Regions from separate parts of the Bacillus sp. Marseille-Q1617 genome, predicted to be linked through region 2. Evidence: a T-box and tRNA genes for the amino acid it is inferred to sense, from the RefSeq annotation. Region 2 holds a T-box; the other regions hold tRNA genes.

Region 1 (6,344 bases), on a different contig from region 2:
GGAACTTTGCCGATAGGAAGAACATGCTCCACCCATGGCTCACCTGAAAGATCCGCTAACTTCTCCTGCCATAGCTCTAACTCTTTAAAACCACCGTTGTTGAAAATATCCGGCTCTTCCCCGGAAGCAAACTTCGCTTTAAGTGCAGCACCGTAATCGGCACCGCCGCCAACAGTTTCAAGTTTCACCTTGATATTTGGATGTTCTGCTTCGAATTCCTTGATCATCTCTTGAAGCTGATCAGCAATTTCCACTTTGAATTGGAACAAGTTAAGAGTGACTACGTCATCGCCTGACTTGGAATCACTGTCACCGCCTGATGATGTATCTTTTGAAGAACACCCTGCGATAATACCAAATACAAGAACGAAAGATGTAAGAAGTAAAAGAATGCGTTTCATAATTGGTTTGACCTCCCTGATATAATTTTATTGTATATAAAGTCCTGCATGAATAACAGAACCTTTATATCTACTTAATAGAACCTGAAGCAATTCCTTTAATGATATGTTTCTGTAAGAACAGGAAGAAAACGATGACCGGTGCAATGCCCAGCACCAATGCCGCAAGCCCCATATCCCACTGCTTTGTATACTGTGCAAAGAATGAACTTGCAGCAAGTGGAATCGTACGCAGCTCGGCATCCTGTAAAACCAGGAGCGGCAGCAGGTAATCATTCCATATCCAGAGAGTATTCAAAATGATAACTGTAACGGTGATCGGCTTCAGGAGAGGAAATACAATTCTCCAAAACACGCCAAACTGGCTGCATCCGTCAATCATCGCTGACTCTTCAATCTCAACAGGCACCGTCTTCACAAAACCATGAAATAAGAACAGAGATAGCGGTACTCCAAAACCAAAGTACATGATGATCAACCCTGGTATGCTGTTCGTCAGGTTCAAAGCCCCTCCGAGTTTCATAAGCGGAATCATCACCGTCTGGAAAGGGATGACCATCGCTGATACGAAAATAACAAATAGAATCTTACTGAACTTGCCAGGTGTCCGGACCATCTTCCAGGCAGCCATTGAACTGATCACCACTAAACCGATGTTGCTGGCTACCGTGATGACAAGTGAATTCCAGAATGCCCTGGGGAAATTGATGATGTCCCACACCTTAGCATAGTTCGAAAACATAAATTCCTTCGGCCATGCCGCAGCATCAATGAGAATGGCTGCAAACGGCTTAACAGAATTGATAAAAACAAAGTAAAAGGGAATCAAGAAGATGAGACCAAGGACAATCCCGATAATCTCAAGTACAAACGTCTTTTTTGTATATCGATTGCCCATTATGCCTCAACCTCCTTCTTCTTCGTCAGCATGACTTGGAACGTTGTAAAGATCGCTACGACAACAAAGAATAAAATGGACTTTGCTGTTCCAAGACCATAACGATTATTCTGGAATGCTTCCTGATAGATATTAATCGCTACAGACTGAGTCGAATTAAATGGACCTCCGCCGGTTAACGATATATTCAGATCAAAGATCTTGAAAGCCATTGATATCGTGAGGAAGAAGCAAATCGTGAATGCCGGAAGAATTAATGGAATAATAATCTTCGTCAGGAGAGTCCAATTCGACGCCCCGTCCATCTTAGCAGCTTCCAACAGGGAATTATCCACCCCTTGCAAGGCTGCTACGTAGATGACCATCATATAACCGCTGATCTGCCAGGCAAATACGATGACAATTCCCCAGAAAGCAGTCTTTTCATCACCAAGCCATGGCATCTTGAAGAATGCGATATCCGTCATGTTCCCGACTGAAGCGAATCCTTTAACAAAGATGAATTGCCAGATGAAACCTAATAATAACCCTCCGATGACATTCGGAATAAAAAACACCGTTCTCAGGATATTACGGGTTTTCAGCGCTGCATTCAAAAGCAAAGCAAAACCAAAACCGATTAAATTACTAATGATAACGGCAGCAAACATAAATTTCGTCGTAAACATAAAAGAATTAAAGAACGTTTTGTCATTCGTGAAAATCTGCTTATAATTCTCAAAACCTACCCACTCTACAACAGAACTGACTCCATTCCATGAAGTGAAAGAATAATAGACTCCCATTAAAAAGGGAAGAATCTGTATCACAATGAAAAAAAGTAGTGCAGGTCCTACAAAGGCAGCGTAAGTCAACAAGCTCTTATATTTAAATTTCTTCTTTGACACTGCCTTGATCTGTGCTTGGGTACTTACCGGTCCAGTCTTCAATGTTGGTTCCACACGCTTCACCACCCCTTTGTTATGTAACCGTTTTCTTATAGTATAAAGGCTGTGCTTATTTTATTAGGTCAACAAAATTGACAAAGAAGGTGCAATATTTTGACTAGTTGTGATATCGGTTGATTGCAAGGATTTAAGTATTAGGATTTTTGGTTATCAGGGAATGGGGTGGGATTTATGGTGTGGACATGGGTTGTTTTATTGATTGGCTTTGGAGGAGTACAGATGATTCGAATTGAAAATGATTGTTATCTAATTAAACGGTGGTTGGGAATGGTGTAAGTTAATGGCATGGGGGCTATAGCAGTTGCTAGAAAGTACTCGAAACGGTCTGGATCGTATAAAAGAGTACCAACTTTCGATAGTCTGGATGTCCCCGAGTGGACATATGCCCTTGTGCCATACAGGATTCTCTTGAGACTTAAATAATGGCGCCAGTTTCCTGATAATTGCGCAGGAATCTCATTTATTGCGCAGCTTTTTCGATAATCGCGCAGCAATTTTATTTATTGCGCCACATTATGGATTATTGCGCTACTTAGAATTAGTATAATAAGAATGGAAGTCCATCAACTTGCTTGCTCCCTTGATATCACAGACGACTTCATTACAGTCTCATCAAGATCCTCTGAAGTTATTTCTCCAATTGAATAGCAAAAAAGACTTTCTCCTAAAGAGAAAGTCTTTTGTATGTATGATTGGAGCGGGTGATGGGAATCGAACCCACGACATCAGCTTGGAAGGCTGAGGTTTTACCATTAAACTACACCCGCGGATGGTACCGGTGGCCGGGGTCGAACCGGCACTCCGTGAGGAACACGATTTTGAGTCGTGCGCGTCTGCCTATTCCGCCACACCGGCATTCATATGGAGGCGCCAACCGGATTTGAACCGGTGATAAAGGTTTTGCAGACCTCTGCCTTACCACTTGGCTATGGCGCCATATGAATGGAGCGGAAGACGGGATTCGAACCCGCGACCCCCACCTTGGCAAGGTGGTGTTCTACCACTGAACTACTTCCGCAATACTACTGGGCTAGCTGGATTCGAACCAACGCATGTCGCAGTCAAAGTGCGATGCCTTACCGCTTGGCTATAGCCCATTGATAGTATATGTCACAATATTGTTAATGTGACAATTATGGGGCGACTGATGGGAATCGAACCCACGAATGCCGGAACCACAATCCGGTGCGTTAACCACTTCGCCACAATCGCCATGATCATATTGGCAGGGGCAGTAGGAATCGAACCCACACCAAAGGTTTTGGAGACCTTCGTTCTACCGTTAAACTATGCCCCTATGAAAATTTATTTATTACGCTTCGCTGTGCAAAATATAAGGACGCTTATTTTACTCCGCTAACGCTTCGTAAACTTTAATGAGGAATCTTTTCCTTCACTACGCTGCGCAAAAATTCTTGGTGGAGGGGGGCAGATTCGAACTGCCGAACCCGAAGGAGCGGATTTACAGTCCGCCGCGTTTAGCCACTTCGCTACCCCTCCATCTGTTCAGTGGTGCCGGCAAGAGGACTTGAACCCCCAACCTACTGATTACAAGTCAGTTGCTCTACCAGTTGAGCTACACCGGCACTAAAATAGATGGTGGCTCAGGACGGAATCGAACCGCCGACACATGGATTTTCAGTCCATTGCTCTACCAACTGAGCTACTGAGCCATATTAATATTTTCGTTCCTAATGTGAGCATCCAATTGTCCATCATCCAGCTCTCAGAAGGATTATTCAAGTTGCTGCTCGAGCTGTACGCTGATGATTACTCGGGTGAAGCTTATTCACCGTGCTCTACCAACTGAGCTACTGAGCCATATTCATTATTAGCATTTTAAGAAAAATGGCGGTCTGGACGGGACTCGAACCCGCGACCTCCTGCGTGACAGGCAGGCATTCTAACCAACTGAACTACCAGACCAATGGTATTGCGGGGACAGGATTTGAACCTGCGACCTTCGGGTTATGAGCCCGACGAGCTACCGAACTGCTCCACCCCGCGACGATAATATTTTTTAAGCGTTTTCCTTATAGTAAGGAGCGCTACTTTCACTTTGTTGTGCTTCGTGAAAGTTTTGGAAGGATCTTTTGCTCCGCTACGCTATGCAAAAATCCATGGTGGAGGATGACGGGATCGAACCGCCGACCCTCTGCTTGTAAGGCAGATGCTCTCCCAGCTGAGCTAATCCTCCAAATTGTATGTGTGTTCATTTCGCTTAGGCGAAAAGACTTCTTTGGTGACCCGTACGGGATTCGAACCCGTGTTACCGCCGTGAAAGGGCGGTGTCTTAACCGCTTGACCAACGGGCCAGGTAAAAGAAATTATATGGCGGAGAGCAAGGGATTTGAACCCTTGAGACAGCGTTTGACCGTCTACACGATTTCCAATCGTGCTCCTTCGACCACTCGGACAGCTCTCCTTATGGCTCCGCAGGCAAGATTCGAACTTGCGACCGATCGGTTAACAGCCGATAGCTCTACCACTGAGCTACTGCGGAACGATATGCCTGGCGACGTCCTACTCTCACAGGGGGAGATCCCCCAACTACCATCGGCGCTGAAGAGCTTAACTTCCGTGTTCGGCATGGGAACGGGTGTGACCTCTTCGCCATAGTCACCAGACAAATTTATGATGTCTTTTTTAAGGACAAGTACTATTATATCGTCTTTTAAAGATTTTTCAAGACTTTTTTTGTACTTTTCATGAGAATTTTGTTCCCTGAAAACTAGATAAAGGATTGATGTCAAGAAAGCCGAATATCGACCAATGTGTTCATTTAAAAATGACTCTTTGTGGTTAAGTCCTCGATCGATTAGTATCAGTCAGCTCCACATGTCGCCATGCTTCCACCTCTGACCTATCTACCTGGTCATCTTCCAGGGATCTTACTCACATAAAGTGATGGGAAATCTCATCTCGAGGGGGGCTTCATGCTTAGATGCTTTCAGCACTTATCCCTTCCGCACATAGCTACCCAGCGATGCCTTTGGCAAGACAACTGGTACACCAGCGGTGCGTCCATCCCGGTCCTCTCGTACTAAGGACAGCTCCTCTCAAATTTCCTGCGCCCACGACGGATAGGGACCGAACTGTCTCACGACGTTCTGAACCCAGCTCGCGTACCGCTTTAATGGGCGAACAGCCCAACCCTTGGGACCGACTACAGCCCCAGGATGCGATGAGCCGACATCGAGGTGCCAAACCTCCCCGTCGATGTGGACTCTTGGGGGAGATAAGCCTGTTATCCCCGGGGTAGCTTTTATCCGTTGAGCGATGGCCCTTCCATGCGGAACCACCGGATCACTAAGCCCGACTTTCGTCCCTGCTCGACTTGTAGGTCTCGCAGTCAAGCTCCCTTGTGCCTTTACACTCTGCGAATGATTTCCAACCATTCTGAGGGAACCTTTGGGCGCCTCCGTTACTCTTTAGGAGGCGACCGCCCCAGTCAAACTGCCCACCTGACACTGTCTCCCACCCCGATAAGGGGCGCGGGTTAGAATTTCAATACAGCCAGGGTAGTATCCCACCAACGCCTCCACCGAAGCTGGCGCTCCGGCTTCCAAGGCTCCTACCTATCCTGTACAAGCTGTACCAAAATTCAATATCAGGCTACAGTAAAGCTCCACGGGGTCTTTCCGTCCTGTCGCGGGTAACCTGCATCTTCACAGGTACTATAATTTCACCGAGTCTCTCGTTGAGACAGTGCCCAGATCGTTACGCCTTTCGTGCGGGTCGGAACTTACCCGACAAGGAATTTCGCTACCTTAGGACCGTTATAGTTACGGCCGCCGTTTACTGGGGCTTCGATTCGCACCTTCGCTTGCGCTAAGCACTCCTCTTAACCTTCCAGCACCGGGCAGGCGTCAGCCCCTATACTTCGCCTTACGGCTTCGCAGAGACCTGTGTTTTTGCTAAACAGTCGCCTGGGCCTATTCACTGCGGCTCTTCGAGGCTATGCACCTCAAAGAGCACCCCTTCTCCCGAAGTTACGGGGTCATTTTGCCGAGTTCCTTAACGAGAGTTCTCTCGCTCACCTTAGGATTCTCTCCTCGCCTACCTGTGTCGGTTTGCGGTACGGGCACCTTTTTCCTC
Region 2 (6,344 bases):
CCGATCGCCAATCCAGAACCATTCAATGTGTGAACATGTTCAGGCTTCGCGTTTGCTTCCCTTCTGAAACGGATATTCGCACGTCTTGCCTGGAAGCCTTCGAAATTACTGCAAGAAGAAATCTCACGGTATGTGCCGTAGCTTGGAATCCAAACCTCGATATCATATTTCTTTGCAGCCGTGAAGCCAAGATCCGCAGTACACATTGATAAAACGCGGTATGGCAGTCCCAGGAGCTGAAGGACTTTTTCTGCATGGCCTGTCAGCTTCTCAAGCTCATCGTAAGAATCTTCCGGCTTCACAAAGCGGACAAGTTCCACTTTATTGAATTGATGCTGGCGAATCAGTCCTCTTGTATCCCGTCCGGCAGATCCCGCTTCAGAACGGAAGTTAGCACTGTAGGCTACATAGCTGAGCGGCAGCTCTTCCCCTTTGATGATTTCATCGCGGTGATAGTTTGTCACAGGCACTTCTGCAGTCGGAACAAGGAAATAATCTTCACTTTCGATACGGAAAGCATCTTCTTCGAACTTCGGCAGCTGTCCTGTCCCTGTCATGCTTGCGCGGTTCACAAGGAATGGCGGGATCATTTCCGTATATCCGTGCTCATCCATGTGGAGATCCATCATGAAGTTCAACAGGGCACGTTCCAGTCTTGCACCCAAGCCTTTATAGAAAACAAAGCGGCTTCCCGTTACTTTCCCTGCACGCTCAAAGTCAAGGATATCAAGTCCTGTTGCAATATCCCAGTGAGGCTTTGCTTCGAAATCGAACTCGCGGATTTCGCCCCACTTACGGGCTTCCACGTTGTCGTCCTCTGTTTCGCCGACAGGAACAGATTCATGAGGGATATTCGGGATAGACAGAAGGATCCGCTCCAGCTCTTCCTCGATGCCTCTAAGTTCCTCGTCAAGCTTCTTGACCATCCCCCCGACTTCACGCATTTCAACGATCATGTCCTGGGCATCCTGTTTGTCTTTTTTCATCTGAGCAATTTTTTGAGATACTTCATTACGCTTGCTCTTCAGGTTTTCACTTTCCACAAGAAGCTCTCTTCTTCTCTTATCGAGTTCCTCAAACTTATCAAAGTCCTCAAGATCTTCGCCGCGATGCTGAAGGCGGTTTTTCACATCTTCCAAATTGGCACGTAAGTATTTGATGTCTAACATGCTTCTTCCTCCTTTAAAATATCTGTGTTTATTGGTTAGAACGATGGCAGGATCCGGAGAATATAAAAAACCCCCGTCCCTGGTAAAAGGGACGGAGGTTTCCGCGTTGCCACCCTAATTGAAAACAGCAGAGCTGCTTTCCTCTTAGAGATGATAACGGAATCACCGAAAATACCTACTGAATGGTTCAGTATTTCACTCAAGGATGGATTCGCAAAGATTCTGCACCGGTTTGCACCAACCACCGGCTCTCTTTTGGCTAGAAGTCTTCACTACTATTTCCTGTCAACGTTTTAAACTCATATTGGTTATTTCATAATCTACTACAATGTTTTCCATTTTGCAATAGGTTTATGCCAATGTTTTTTGGAACTTGTTTAATTACCGCTAATGATTTCCGTGCAAGACTTCGCTTTCCGCGGGTAGCCCGTGAGCCTCCTTATGAGGGAGAGTCAACTGTCTAGCTGCGGGGCTTAGAGGCACATGTCATAAGTCAAACCGTCCAAGAAGGCAAAGAACGCCTTCATGGCCGATTCGTCTTATGCCACCCGCCTCTGGGCAAAGCCCTTCCGCTTTTCGTTTAGGAGTCTTCGTCTTGCACTCCAATAAACCGCTGGTACTAACCCTTTTCCATCGTCGGGATCACGCACAATTAAACATTATTATAAAACTGCTTTTTCCTTTGACTCTTTGACCATCTCGATGAAGTAAGCCGTTAGGCGATGGTCGTCTGTCAATTCGGGATGGAATGAACATCCCAGGAATTGCCCGTGGCGTGCAAGAACGATGCGGTCATTGTGCTTTGCGAGGATTTCAACATCTTCTCCCGCTTCTACGATATGAGGCGCACGAATGAATACGGCATTAAAATGATTTCCCACATGGGCAATGTTCAAATCGGCTTCGAAGCTTTCCTTTTGACGACCAAAGGAATTACGCTCAACCATGACATCCATCACACCAAGATGGGGTTCATCATAACCCACGATCTTATTTGCCAAAAGAATGAGGCCGGCACACGTGCCGAAAATCGGTTTCCCGCTTGCTGCAAATTCTTTCAGCGGCTCTAAAAATCCATAGCGGTCGATAAGCCGTCTCATCGTCGTACTTTCACCGCCAGGCATGATCAAACCGTCAAGTCCATCCAGCTGCTCTGTACGCTTCACAACCACCGCTTCGGCATCACATGCCTCAATTGATCGTACATGCTCTCTGACAGCCCCTTGAAGTCCTAATACACCTATTTTCATCATAGACTTACCAGCCTCGATCTTGCATGCGCTGTTCAGGAAGGATAGAAGAAATTTCTACACCCTTCATCGCAACTCCAAGTTCTTTGGAGAGTTCAGCAATCAACTTGTAGTCCTGATAATGAGTAGTCGCTTCCACGATCGCTCTTGCAAACTTCTCAGGGTTTTCAGATTTGAAAATACCTGAACCGACGAATACACCGTCAGCACCCAGTTCCATCATAAGAGCCGCATCAGCCGGAGTCGCGATACCGCCTGCAGCGAAGTTAACAACCGGTAAACGGCCGTTTTCTTTAATTTCTAATAATAATTCATATGGAGCACCCAAAAGCTTTGCTTCTGTCATGATTTCGTCTGTGCTCATGCTGACAAGCTTGCGCACCTGAGCGTTCACTTTACGCATGTGACAAACCGCTTCGACGATGTTTCCTGTTCCAGGCTCACCTTTTGTTCGAAGCATCGATGCACCTTCACCGATACGACGTGCTGCTTCGCCTAAGTCACGGCATCCACATACGAATGGAACCGTGAAATCTCTTTTATTTAAATGATACTCTTCATCAGCAGGTGTTAATACTTCACTCTCATCAAGATAGTCCACACCCATTGATTCAAGTACTCGCGCTTCAACGATATGACCGATACGCGCTTTCGCCATAACCGGGATCGTTACAGCTCCCATTACTTCTTCCACAATACGAGGGTCTGCCATTCTCGCTACGCCGCCAGCAGCACGGATGTCAGCTGGAACTCGTTCTAAAGCCATTACCGCAACTGCACCCGCAGCTTCAGCAATCTTTGCCTGCTCTGCATTGACAACGTCCATGATGACGCCGCCTTTTTGCATTTCAGCCATACCTCTTTTAACACGATCTGTACCAGTATTCATTTATGTATCCCCCTTATATTTATCCTATGCCTGTCTATTTTTTCTTTTCATTTCAGCAGAAATTGCAGGAAAAATTGACTAAAACAATCGGAATGATGATATTGCCCTACTGCTAAATAAACAACAAAAACAGGGTTATGTCAAGACGAAAAGCGGAAGGGCTTTGGTCAGAGGCGGGTGGCATAAGCCGAATCGGACGGGAAGGCGTTCTTTGCCTTCTTGGCCGATTTGGCTTATGACATGTGCCTCTAAGCCCTGGAGCTGGACAAGATGAAAAGCGGATAGGGTTTACTTATCGGGTATATGTATATAATGGAATTAACCCCGGTTCCCTCATGAGCAGTAAATATAAAAATAACCCCAGGTCATTTTATAACCTGGAGTCTTTCTATGAAGTTAGAACCAGCCTTTTACTGTTGATGTTACAGAACCCCAAATATCTCCGAAAAATCCGCCGACAGCTCTCATCGAAAGAACGAACCAGTTTGCTTTTTCGACTCCTTCGACTGTCACGACAGAAGATTTAGCTCCATTAGATCCCTTGTCAGTCAGGTAACCTAGGTCATTCTTGTCTTTTGATTCTAATGTAACATAACCTACTTTTTCGCCCTTCTTAACAGGCGCGGTCAGCTTACCATCTTCATTAAGCTTCTTCTTGTCTACAACAAATTTAGGCTTGTACTGATCTTCTTCACCGTTCTTTACAACCATGTTCAAAGCAGATTCAGACTTGATGCCAACTTCTTTTTCCTTTCCTTTTACTACCGGAAGGGTCTTTTGTCCTTTGATCTTGTAATCTGCAGGAAGAAGTTCTTGCATTGTGTAGTTATTAAAAGCATAGTCCATCATTTTTCTGGTTTCCGCAAAACGGGCATCGTACGAATTTTCACCAGGTTCGACCTGGACGTCCATCACAACCGTGATGAATCTCATTCCGTCACGCTCTGCAGTACCTGTGAAACATGCTCCTGCAAAGTCGGTAGTACCTGTTTTGAGCCCGTCCATGCCTTCATACTCACGAATCAGACCTGGAAGCATCCAGTTCCAGTTAGGCATATTAAATTCATCTTCGGTGCCTTCAGCGAATACCTTTTTCGCAATACTCGATGTCTCCAGTACTTCCGGAAAATCATTCAGAAGTCGGTACGCAAGCGTAGCAGTATCCTTAGCCGACATCACATTCTCTTCCTCAGCTCCGCCGACAACTTGATCGACATAAGGTGCCAAGTCTTTATTGTTCAATCCTGATGAGTTAACAAATTTATAATTTTCCAATCCAAGTTCTTCAGCTTTTTTATTCATCAATTTCGCAAAGTTGGCTTCCGAACCGGCAATCGTTTCAGCTATCGCCATTGCTGAAGCATTCGCTGAATAGATAGCCATGGATTCATATAAGTCTTTAATCGTATACGTTCCTTCTTCACGCAGTGAAACATTACTTAGTGACGTGTTATGAGACATCTTAGAGACATTCGTAGGAACCGTATACTCCTGATCCCACTTCACTTTACCTTCTTCTATCGCTTCAAGCAGAAGGTATTCAGTCATCATCTTCGTCATACTTGCAATTCCAAGAGCCGTTTCTGAATTCTTTTCATATAAAACTTTACCGGTACTTGCTTCTACTAAAATCGCAGCATTTGCGTTAACATCTAAATCCCCTTGAGCACTTGCCGGTTTTTGCACCATGCTCATTGCCATCAATAATACCAAGAAACAAACAAAAGATTTTTGAACCCAACTTCTTTTCACTTTTAGCCCTCCAAGTTTTTATGTACACCTTCGTTATTTTATCATAGTTCGAAAGGTAAGAATAGACAGAGAATATTCCTAGTTTTGGCATAGGACAAGGGACTTGCGACCTCTTCATTTAGCCGATTTTTCCAAAAAAAAAGGACCGGTCAGCTGCCGGTCCTTTACTAGTCTTATGATAGTGAATAGTTTGGTGCTTCCTTCGTGATTTGTACATCGTGCGGATGGCTCTCGCGGAGGCCTGCACCCGTCATGCGGATGAATTGGGCATTCTCACGCAGCTCATGGAGATTCTTCGTACCGCAATAGCCCATTCCGGAGCGTAGCCCGCCGATCAGTTGATACAACGTATCCGCGAGCGGCCCTTTATAAGGGATACGGCCTTCAATGCCTTCAGGAACAAATTTCTTCGCTTCTTCCTGGAAGTAGCGGTCTTTTGATCCTTTTTCCATTGAACTCAATGAGCCCATACCGCGGTATACTTTAAAACGACGGCCTTGGAAGATTTCTGTTTCTCCAGGGCTTTCAGATGTACCTGCAAGCAGGCTTCCGAGCATGACAGCATGTCCGCCTGATGCAAGTGCCTTCACGATGTCTCCTGAGAACTTGATTCCACCGTCGGCAATGATGGCTTTACCATGTTTTCTCGCTTCAGTTGCACAGTCGTAAATGGCAGTGATTTGAGGTACGCCCACTCCTGCAACTACACGTGTTGTACAAATTGATCCAGGTCCGATTCCAACTTTTACAACGTCAGCCCCTGCTTCAATCAGTTCTCTTGTTGCTTCAGCCGTTGCCACGTTTCCTGCCACAATGTTCAGCTCAGGATACGCTGCGCGAATTTCGCTCACAACGGATAGAACGCCTGCAGAATGTCCATGGGCTGTATCGATGACAATCGCATCGACATTCGCTTTTACAAGCTGTTCGACGCGTGTGAGAGTATCCTTGGAGATTCCTACAGCTGCCCCAACCAATAAGCGCCCTTGACTGTCTTTCGCAGAGTTCGGGAACTCAATTACTTTTTCAATATCTTTAATGGTGATTAAACCTTTTAGTACGCCTTCCTGATCGATAAGCGGCAGCTTTTCAATCTTATGCTGCTGAAGGATTTTTTCCGCTTCATCTAGGGTTGTGCCTACCGGAGCAGTCACGAGATTTTCTTTCGTCATGACATCAGATATCTGAATTGAGAAATCCTGAATGAAACGCAGGTCACGATTCGTTAAGATCCCAACCAGCTTTTGCTCCTCTTCATTGTTCACAATCGGAACACCAGAGATT
Region 3 (6,344 bases), 920 kb from region 2:
AGTTACCAAACTTTTGTATTTTAACTTTTACAGTTGATTGAGCCATTTTTCTCTTCCTTTCTATATAAATCAAGTACTCATATATTAATCATAGGTCACGGAATACTGAACAACAAGGAAGATGAAAACTAACTTTGTCACAGCGGTGACGACAAACCTATTGTTTCTCCCCGGCTCTTTTCTAATACTTTGCAGAGTTAACATATCTTCAAAAAAAAGATTCACAAAAAGAAACGCCCTATGGAAATTCACAGGGCGTTTCTACTCTTCTTATTTATAAGGCACGCTCGGGAATGAACTTGAAATCCCTCCAAGGATTCAAGCATGGCAGCTGCTTTTGAGCGATGATTACTTACATATAAAATAAAAAAGACTATCGATTAGATAGTCTTTCAGAATGACCCGTACGGGATTCGAACCCGTGTTACCGCCGTGAAAGGGCGGTGTCTTAACCGCTTGACCAACGGGCCTTAATGGCGGAGAAGGAGGGATTTGAACCCTCGCGCCGGTTGCCCGACCTACACCCTTAGCAGGGGCGCCTCTTCAGCCACTTGAGTACTTCTCCATATGGCTCCGCAGGCAAGATTCGAACTTGCGACCGATCGGTTAACAGCCGATAGCTCTACCACTGAGCTACTGCGGAATATTAAGATGGTGGGCCTAAGTGGACTCGAACCACCGACCTCACGCTTATCAGGCGTGCGCTCTAACCAGCTGAGCTATAGGCCCTTGGAGCGGGTGATGGGAATCGAACCCACGACATCAGCTTGGAAGGCTGAGGTTTTACCATTAAACTACACCCGCAAAATATATGGGGCGACTGATGGGAATCGAACCCACGAATGCCGGAACCACAATCCGGTGCGTTAACCACTTCGCCACAATCGCCATGAAAAGTATGATATAAATGAAAAATGGTGGCTCAGGACGGAATCGAACCGCCGACACATGGATTTTCAGTCCATTGCTCTACCAACTGAGCTACTGAGCCATCATATGTAAAATTCCTAATCATAGAGTGTGATAGTCCATCGTCCAGCTTTCAGAAAGATTATTCAAGATGCTGCTCAAGCTGTACGCTGATGTTTATTCGATGAAGCTTATTCACCGTGCTCTACCAACTGAGCTACTAAGCCACACTATGTAATTAGTGGCGGTCTGGACGGGACTCGAACCCGCGACCTCCTGCGTGACAGGCAGGCATTCTAACCAACTGAACTACCAGACCAAGAATTTTTGCGCCAGCAAAATATTCATCCATCGGTTACCCCTTAGATTACTATTTGCTTTAACAAAAATGGTATTGCGGGGACAGGATTTGAACCTGCGACCTTCGGGTTATGAGCCCGACGAGCTACCGAACTGCTCCACCCCGCGACGATAATAAACGTTTAAATAAGTTGTGATCCTACGAATACAGATCCGTTAGAACCACCCCGACTTCAGTAAGCTTATTCAAGCTGCTGCTCAGTCGGTGCGCTGATGTGCAAGCTCCGAAGATTATTCGGACGTGCTCCACCCCGCGACGATAATAAGGGTAAAAAAATAAATATGGCGGAGGAAGAGGGATTCGAACCCCCGCGGGCTTTAACACCCCTGTCGGTTTTCAAGACCGATCCCTTCAGCCGGACTTGGGTATTCCTCCGTGTTTTAAAATGTGAATGGTGGACCTTGTAGGACTCGAACCTACGACCGGACGGTTATGAGCCGTCTGCTCTAACCAACTGAGCTAAAGGTCCGTATTGGTAGCGGCGGAGGGGATCGAACCCCCGACCTCACGGGTATGAACCGTACGCTCTAGCCAGCTGAGCTACACCGCCAAGAAACATTTTAATGAAATTTTCAGATGTTTTGCTGAAGCAAATACATTGAAGATTATTTTACTCCGCTTACGCTGCGTAAAAGGTAAGATATTTTGCTGAAGCAAAAATCTTTGGTGGAGCCTAGCGGGATCGAACCGCTGACCTCCTGCGTGCAAAGCAGGCGCTCTCCCAGCTGAGCTAAGGCCCCATCTAAAGTGGTCGGGAAGACAGGATTCGAACCTGCGACCCCTTGGTCCCAAACCAAGTGCTCTACCAAGCTGAGCTACTTCCCGATATAGATGGCGCGCCCGAGAGGAGTCGAACCCCTAACCTTTTGATCCGTAGTCAAACGCTCTATCCAATTGAGCTACGGGCGCTTAATATAATTAAGAATGTTTGCTTCCGCAAATTAAGGAAATATCTTTTGCCAGAGCAAAAATCTTTGGTGCCGAGGACCGGAATCGAACCGGTACGGTAGTCACCTACCGCAGGATTTTAAGTCCTGTGCGTCTGCCAGTTCCGCCACCCCGGCAAAAATCTTTGGAGCGGAAGACGGGATTCGAACCCGCGACCCCCACCTTGGCAAGGTGGTGTTCTACCACTGAACTACTTCCGCAAATATGGTGCGGGTGAAGGGACTTGAACCCCCACGCCTTGCGGCGCCAGATCCTAAGTCTGGTGCGTCTGCCAATTCCGCCACACCCGCATGTAATGAGACATTTGCCTTTTGCAAACATCAAATGGTGAGCCATGAAGGACTCGAACCTTCGACCCTCTGATTAAAAGTCAGATGCTCTACCAACTGAGCTAATGGCTCATATAAAAATGAGTAAAACCGAAGTGGTGCCGGCAAGAGGACTTGAACCCCCAACCTACTGATTACAAGTCAGTTGCTCTACCAGTTGAGCTACACCGGCGTGTAAAGTTGTTTTGCAATACTCGTCCAATATACTCAGCATTGAATACATTGTAGAAATTAAGGACGTTTTTTCCTTCGCTCTTAGTAAAGGAAGGAAAGATCTTTTACTCCGCTCACGCTTCGTAAAAATCTATGGTGGAGGATGACGGGATCGAACCGCCGACCCTCTGCTTGTAAGGCAGATGCTCTCCCAGCTGAGCTAATCCTCCAAAATATAAATCGCCTGGCGACGTCCTACTCTCACAGGGGGAGAGCCCCCAACTACCATCGGCGCTGAAGAGCTTAACTTCCGTGTTCGGCATGGGAACGGGTGTGACCTCTTCGCCATAGTCACCAGACTGTTATCCTTTTTAAAGGACAAGTATTATTATATCTTTTTCAGAGATAATTTCAAGTATTAATTTAAAATTTATCCCCTGAAAACTAGATAAAGGATTGATGTCAAGAATACCGGTATTGCCGTTGTTCATTTAAAAATGACTCTTTGTGGTTAAGTCCTCGATCGATTAGTATCAGTCAGCTCCACATGTCACCATGCTTCCACCTCTGACCTATCTACCTGGTCATCTTCCAGGGATCTTACTCACATAAAGTGATGGGAAATCTCATCTCGAGGGGGGCTTCATGCTTAGATGCTTTCAGCACTTATCCCTTCCGCACATAGCTACCCAGCGATGCCTTTGGCAAGACAACTGGTACACCAGCGGTGCGTCCATCCCGGTCCTCTCGTACTAAGGACAGCTCCTCTCAAATTTCCTGCGCCCACGACGGATAGGGACCGAACTGTCTCACGACGTTCTGAACCCAGCTCGCGTACCGCTTTAATGGGCGAACAGCCCAACCCTTGGGACCGACTACAGCCCCAGGATGCGATGAGCCGACATCGAGGTGCCAAACCTCCCCGTCGATGTGGACTCTTGGGGGAGATAAGCCTGTTATCCCCGGGGTAGCTTTTATCCGTTGAGCGATGGCCCTTCCATGCGGAACCACCGGATCACTAAGCCCGACTTTCGTCCCTGCTCGACTTGTAGGTCTCGCAGTCAAGCTCCCTTGTGCCTTTACACTCTGCGAATGATTTCCAACCATTCTGAGGGAACCTTTGGGCGCCTCCGTTACTCTTTAGGAGGCGACCGCCCCAGTCAAACTGCCCACCTGACACTGTCTCCCACCCCGATAAGGGGCGCGGGTTAGAATTTCAATACAGCCAGGGTAGTATCCCACCAACGCCTCCACCGAAGCTGGCGCTCCGGCTTCCAAGGCTCCTACCTATCCTGTACAAGCTGTACCAAAATTCAATATCAGGCTACAGTAAAGCTCCACGGGGTCTTTCCGTCCTGTCGCGGGTAACCTGCATCTTCACAGGTACTATAATTTCACCGAGTCTCTCGTTGAGACAGTGCCCAGATCGTTACGCCTTTCGTGCGGGTCGGAACTTACCCGACAAGGAATTTCGCTACCTTAGGACCGTTATAGTTACGGCCGCCGTTTACTGGGGCTTCGATTCGCACCTTCGCTTGCGCTAAGCACTCCTCTTAACCTTCCAGCACCGGGCAGGCGTCAGCCCCTATACTTCGCCTTACGGCTTCGCAGAGACCTGTGTTTTTGCTAAACAGTCGCCTGGGCCTATTCACTGCGGCTCTTCGAGGCTATGCACCTCAAAGAGCACCCCTTCTCCCGAAGTTACGGGGTCATTTTGCCGAGTTCCTTAACGAGAGTTCTCTCGCTCACCTTAGGATTCTCTCCTCGCCTACCTGTGTCGGTTTGCGGTACGGGCACCTTTTTCCTCGCTAGAGGCTTTTCTTGGCAGTGTGGAATCAGGAACTTCGCTACTATAATTCGCTCGCTGTCACAGCTCAGCCTTCACGATGATGGGATTTGCCTCATCATCAGCCTAACTGCTTAGACGCACATATCCAGCAGTGCGCTTACCCTATCCTCCTGCGTCCCCCCATTGCTCAAACGGAAAAGAGGTGGTACAGGAATATCAACCTGTTGTCCATCGTCTACGCCTATCGGCCTCGACTTAGGTCCCGACTAACCCTGAGCGGACGAGCCTTCCTCAGGAAACCTTAGGCATTCGGTGGATGGGATTCTCACCCATCTTTCGCTACTCATACCGGCATTCTCACTTCTAAGCACTCCACCAGTCCTTACGGTCTGACTTCACTGTCCTTAGAACGCTCTCCTACCACTGACACCTAGAGGTGTCAATCCACAGCTTCGGTGATACGTTTAGCCCCGGTACATTTTCGGCGCAGAGTCACTCGACCAGTGAGCTATTACGCACTCTTTAAATGGTGGCTGCTTCTAAGCCAACATCCTGGTTGTCTAAGCAACTCCACATCCTTTTCCACTTAACGTATACTTTGGGACCTTAGCTGGTGGTCTGGGCTGTTTCCCTTTCGACTACGGATCTTATCACTCGCAGTCTGACTCCCATGGATAAGTCTTTGGCATTCGGAGTTTGTCTGAATTCGGTAACCCGATGAGGGCCCCTAGTCCAAACAGTGCTCTACCTCCAAGACTCTTACACATGAGGCTAGCCCTAAAGCTATTTCGGAGAGAACCAGCTATCTCCAAGTTCGATTGGAATTTCTCCGCTACCCACACCTCATCCCCGCACTTTTCAACGTGCGTGGGTTCGGACCTCCATCCAGTGTTACCTGGACTTCATCCTGGACATGGGTAGATCACCTGGTTTCGGGTCTACGACCACATACTCATTCGCCCTGTTCAGACTCGCTTTCGCTGCGGCTCCGTCTCATCGACTTAACCTTGCATGGGATCGTAACTCGCCGGTTCATTCTACAAAAGGCACGCCATCACCCGTTAACGGGCTCTGACTACTTGTAGGCACACGGTTTCAGGTTCTCTTTCACTCCCCTTCCGGGGTGCTTTTCACCTTTCCCTCACGGTACTGGTTCACTATCGGTCACTAGGGAGTATTTAGCCTTGGGAGATGGTCCTCCCAGCTTCCGACGGGATTTCACGTGTCCCGCCGTACTCAGGATCCACTCAAGAGGGAACGAAGTTTCAACTACAGGGTTGTTACCTTCTTTGACGAGCCTTTCCAGACTTCTTCGTCTACTCCGTTCCTTTGTAACTCCGTATAGAGTGTCCTACAACCCCAAGAGGCAAGCCTCTTGGTTTGGGCTACATCCCGTTTCGCTCGCCGCTACTCAGGGAATCGCATTTGCTTTCTCTTCCTCCAGGTACTTAGATGTTTCAGTTCCCTGGGTCTGCCTTCCATACTCTATGTATTCAAATATGGATATTGTTCCATTACGAACAATGGGTTCCCCCATTCGGAAATCTCCGGATCAAAGCTCACTTACAGCTCCCCGAAGCATATCGGTGTTAGTCCCGTCCTTCGTCGGCTCCTAGTGCCAAGGCATCCACCGTGCGCCCTTCATAACTTAACCGAATTGGTTGTTACATAAGGTTTAAAACCTAAAATGGCGATACTCGGTAATTTCTTGACTATCAATTTATCTTTATCTAGTTTTCAAAGAACAAGGCTACTGATTTGCTTCACATCGTGAATCGCATCAGTGAGTTCTCTTCGTGCTGCCTTGCGCTGAGGTGAAGACAAAATCTTCGAATCAGCTTTGCCGCAAGCGCAA

Evidence for each region. A T-box is a leader RNA that pairs with one kind of tRNA and senses whether it is charged. The one in region 2 lies ahead of serS (serine--tRNA ligase), so its partner is inferred to be a tRNA-Ser.
Region 1: it has a tRNA-Ser gene. The T-box ahead of serS (serine--tRNA ligase) is inferred to sense a tRNA for this amino acid. The anticodon was not compared.
Region 3: it has a tRNA-Ser gene. The T-box ahead of serS (serine--tRNA ligase) is inferred to sense a tRNA for this amino acid. The anticodon was not compared.

What each region holds. Positions count from the first base shown of each region.
Region 1 covers NZ_CAHJXM010000001.1:1,118,268-1,124,611, reverse strand. The annotation lists gene HWX64_RS05640 (ABC transporter substrate-binding protein) at 1-401, opposite strand, end outside; gene HWX64_RS05635 (carbohydrate ABC transporter permease) at 472-1,299, opposite strand; gene HWX64_RS05630 (carbohydrate ABC transporter permease) at 1,299-2,240, opposite strand; tRNA gene HWX64_RS05625 (tRNA-Gly) at 2,940-3,013, opposite strand; tRNA gene HWX64_RS05620 (tRNA-Leu) at 3,017-3,101, opposite strand; tRNA gene HWX64_RS05615 (tRNA-Cys) at 3,109-3,182, opposite strand; tRNA gene HWX64_RS05610 (tRNA-Gly) at 3,190-3,264, opposite strand; tRNA gene HWX64_RS05605 (tRNA-Gln) at 3,272-3,343, opposite strand; tRNA gene HWX64_RS05600 (tRNA-His) at 3,383-3,458, opposite strand; tRNA gene HWX64_RS05595 (tRNA-Trp) at 3,470-3,543, opposite strand; tRNA gene HWX64_RS05590 (tRNA-Tyr) at 3,663-3,746, opposite strand; tRNA gene HWX64_RS05585 (tRNA-Thr) at 3,757-3,832, opposite strand; tRNA gene HWX64_RS05580 (tRNA-Phe) at 3,844-3,919, opposite strand; tRNA gene HWX64_RS05575 (tRNA-Asp) at 4,096-4,172, opposite strand; tRNA gene HWX64_RS05570 (tRNA-Met) at 4,180-4,253, opposite strand; tRNA gene HWX64_RS05565 (tRNA-Val) at 4,368-4,443, opposite strand; tRNA gene HWX64_RS05560 (tRNA-Glu) at 4,487-4,561, opposite strand; tRNA gene HWX64_RS05555 (tRNA-Ser) at 4,579-4,671, opposite strand; tRNA gene HWX64_RS05550 (tRNA-Asn) at 4,675-4,749, opposite strand; rRNA gene rrf (5S ribosomal RNA) at 4,757-4,873, opposite strand; rRNA gene HWX64_RS05540 (23S ribosomal RNA) at 5,045-6,344, opposite strand, start outside.
Region 2 covers NZ_CAHJXM010000002.1:84,280-90,623, forward strand. The annotation lists gene serS (serine--tRNA ligase) at 1-1,169, opposite strand, end outside; T-box leader at 1,254-1,467, opposite strand; gene pdxT (pyridoxal 5'-phosphate synthase glutaminase subunit PdxT) at 1,832-2,419, opposite strand; gene pdxS (pyridoxal 5'-phosphate synthase lyase subunit PdxS) at 2,427-3,308, opposite strand; gene HWX64_RS11990 (D-alanyl-D-alanine carboxypeptidase family protein) at 3,705-5,060, opposite strand; gene guaB (IMP dehydrogenase) at 5,234-6,344, opposite strand, start outside.
Region 3 covers NZ_CAHJXM010000002.1:1,003,720-1,010,063, reverse strand. The annotation lists gene HWX64_RS16485 (PTS mannitol transporter subunit IICBA) at 1-46, opposite strand, end outside; tRNA gene HWX64_RS16480 (tRNA-Glu) at 399-470, opposite strand; tRNA gene HWX64_RS16475 (tRNA-Ser) at 475-565, opposite strand; tRNA gene HWX64_RS16470 (tRNA-Asn) at 569-643, opposite strand; tRNA gene HWX64_RS16465 (tRNA-Ile) at 653-729, opposite strand; tRNA gene HWX64_RS16460 (tRNA-Gly) at 731-804, opposite strand; tRNA gene HWX64_RS16455 (tRNA-His) at 813-888, opposite strand; tRNA gene HWX64_RS16450 (tRNA-Phe) at 916-991, opposite strand; tRNA gene HWX64_RS16445 (tRNA-Asp) at 1,152-1,228, opposite strand; tRNA gene HWX64_RS16440 (tRNA-Met) at 1,304-1,377, opposite strand; tRNA gene HWX64_RS16435 (tRNA-Ser) at 1,553-1,645, opposite strand; tRNA gene HWX64_RS16430 (tRNA-Ile) at 1,663-1,739, opposite strand; tRNA gene HWX64_RS16425 (tRNA-Met) at 1,744-1,820, opposite strand; tRNA gene HWX64_RS16420 (tRNA-Ala) at 1,935-2,010, opposite strand; tRNA gene HWX64_RS16415 (tRNA-Pro) at 2,019-2,095, opposite strand; tRNA gene HWX64_RS16410 (tRNA-Arg) at 2,103-2,179, opposite strand; tRNA gene HWX64_RS16405 (tRNA-Leu) at 2,246-2,334, opposite strand; tRNA gene HWX64_RS16400 (tRNA-Gly) at 2,344-2,418, opposite strand; tRNA gene HWX64_RS16395 (tRNA-Leu) at 2,424-2,508, opposite strand; tRNA gene HWX64_RS16390 (tRNA-Lys) at 2,544-2,619, opposite strand; tRNA gene HWX64_RS16385 (tRNA-Thr) at 2,644-2,719, opposite strand; tRNA gene HWX64_RS16380 (tRNA-Val) at 2,855-2,930, opposite strand; rRNA gene rrf (5S ribosomal RNA) at 2,943-3,059, opposite strand; rRNA gene HWX64_RS16370 (23S ribosomal RNA) at 3,208-6,143, opposite strand.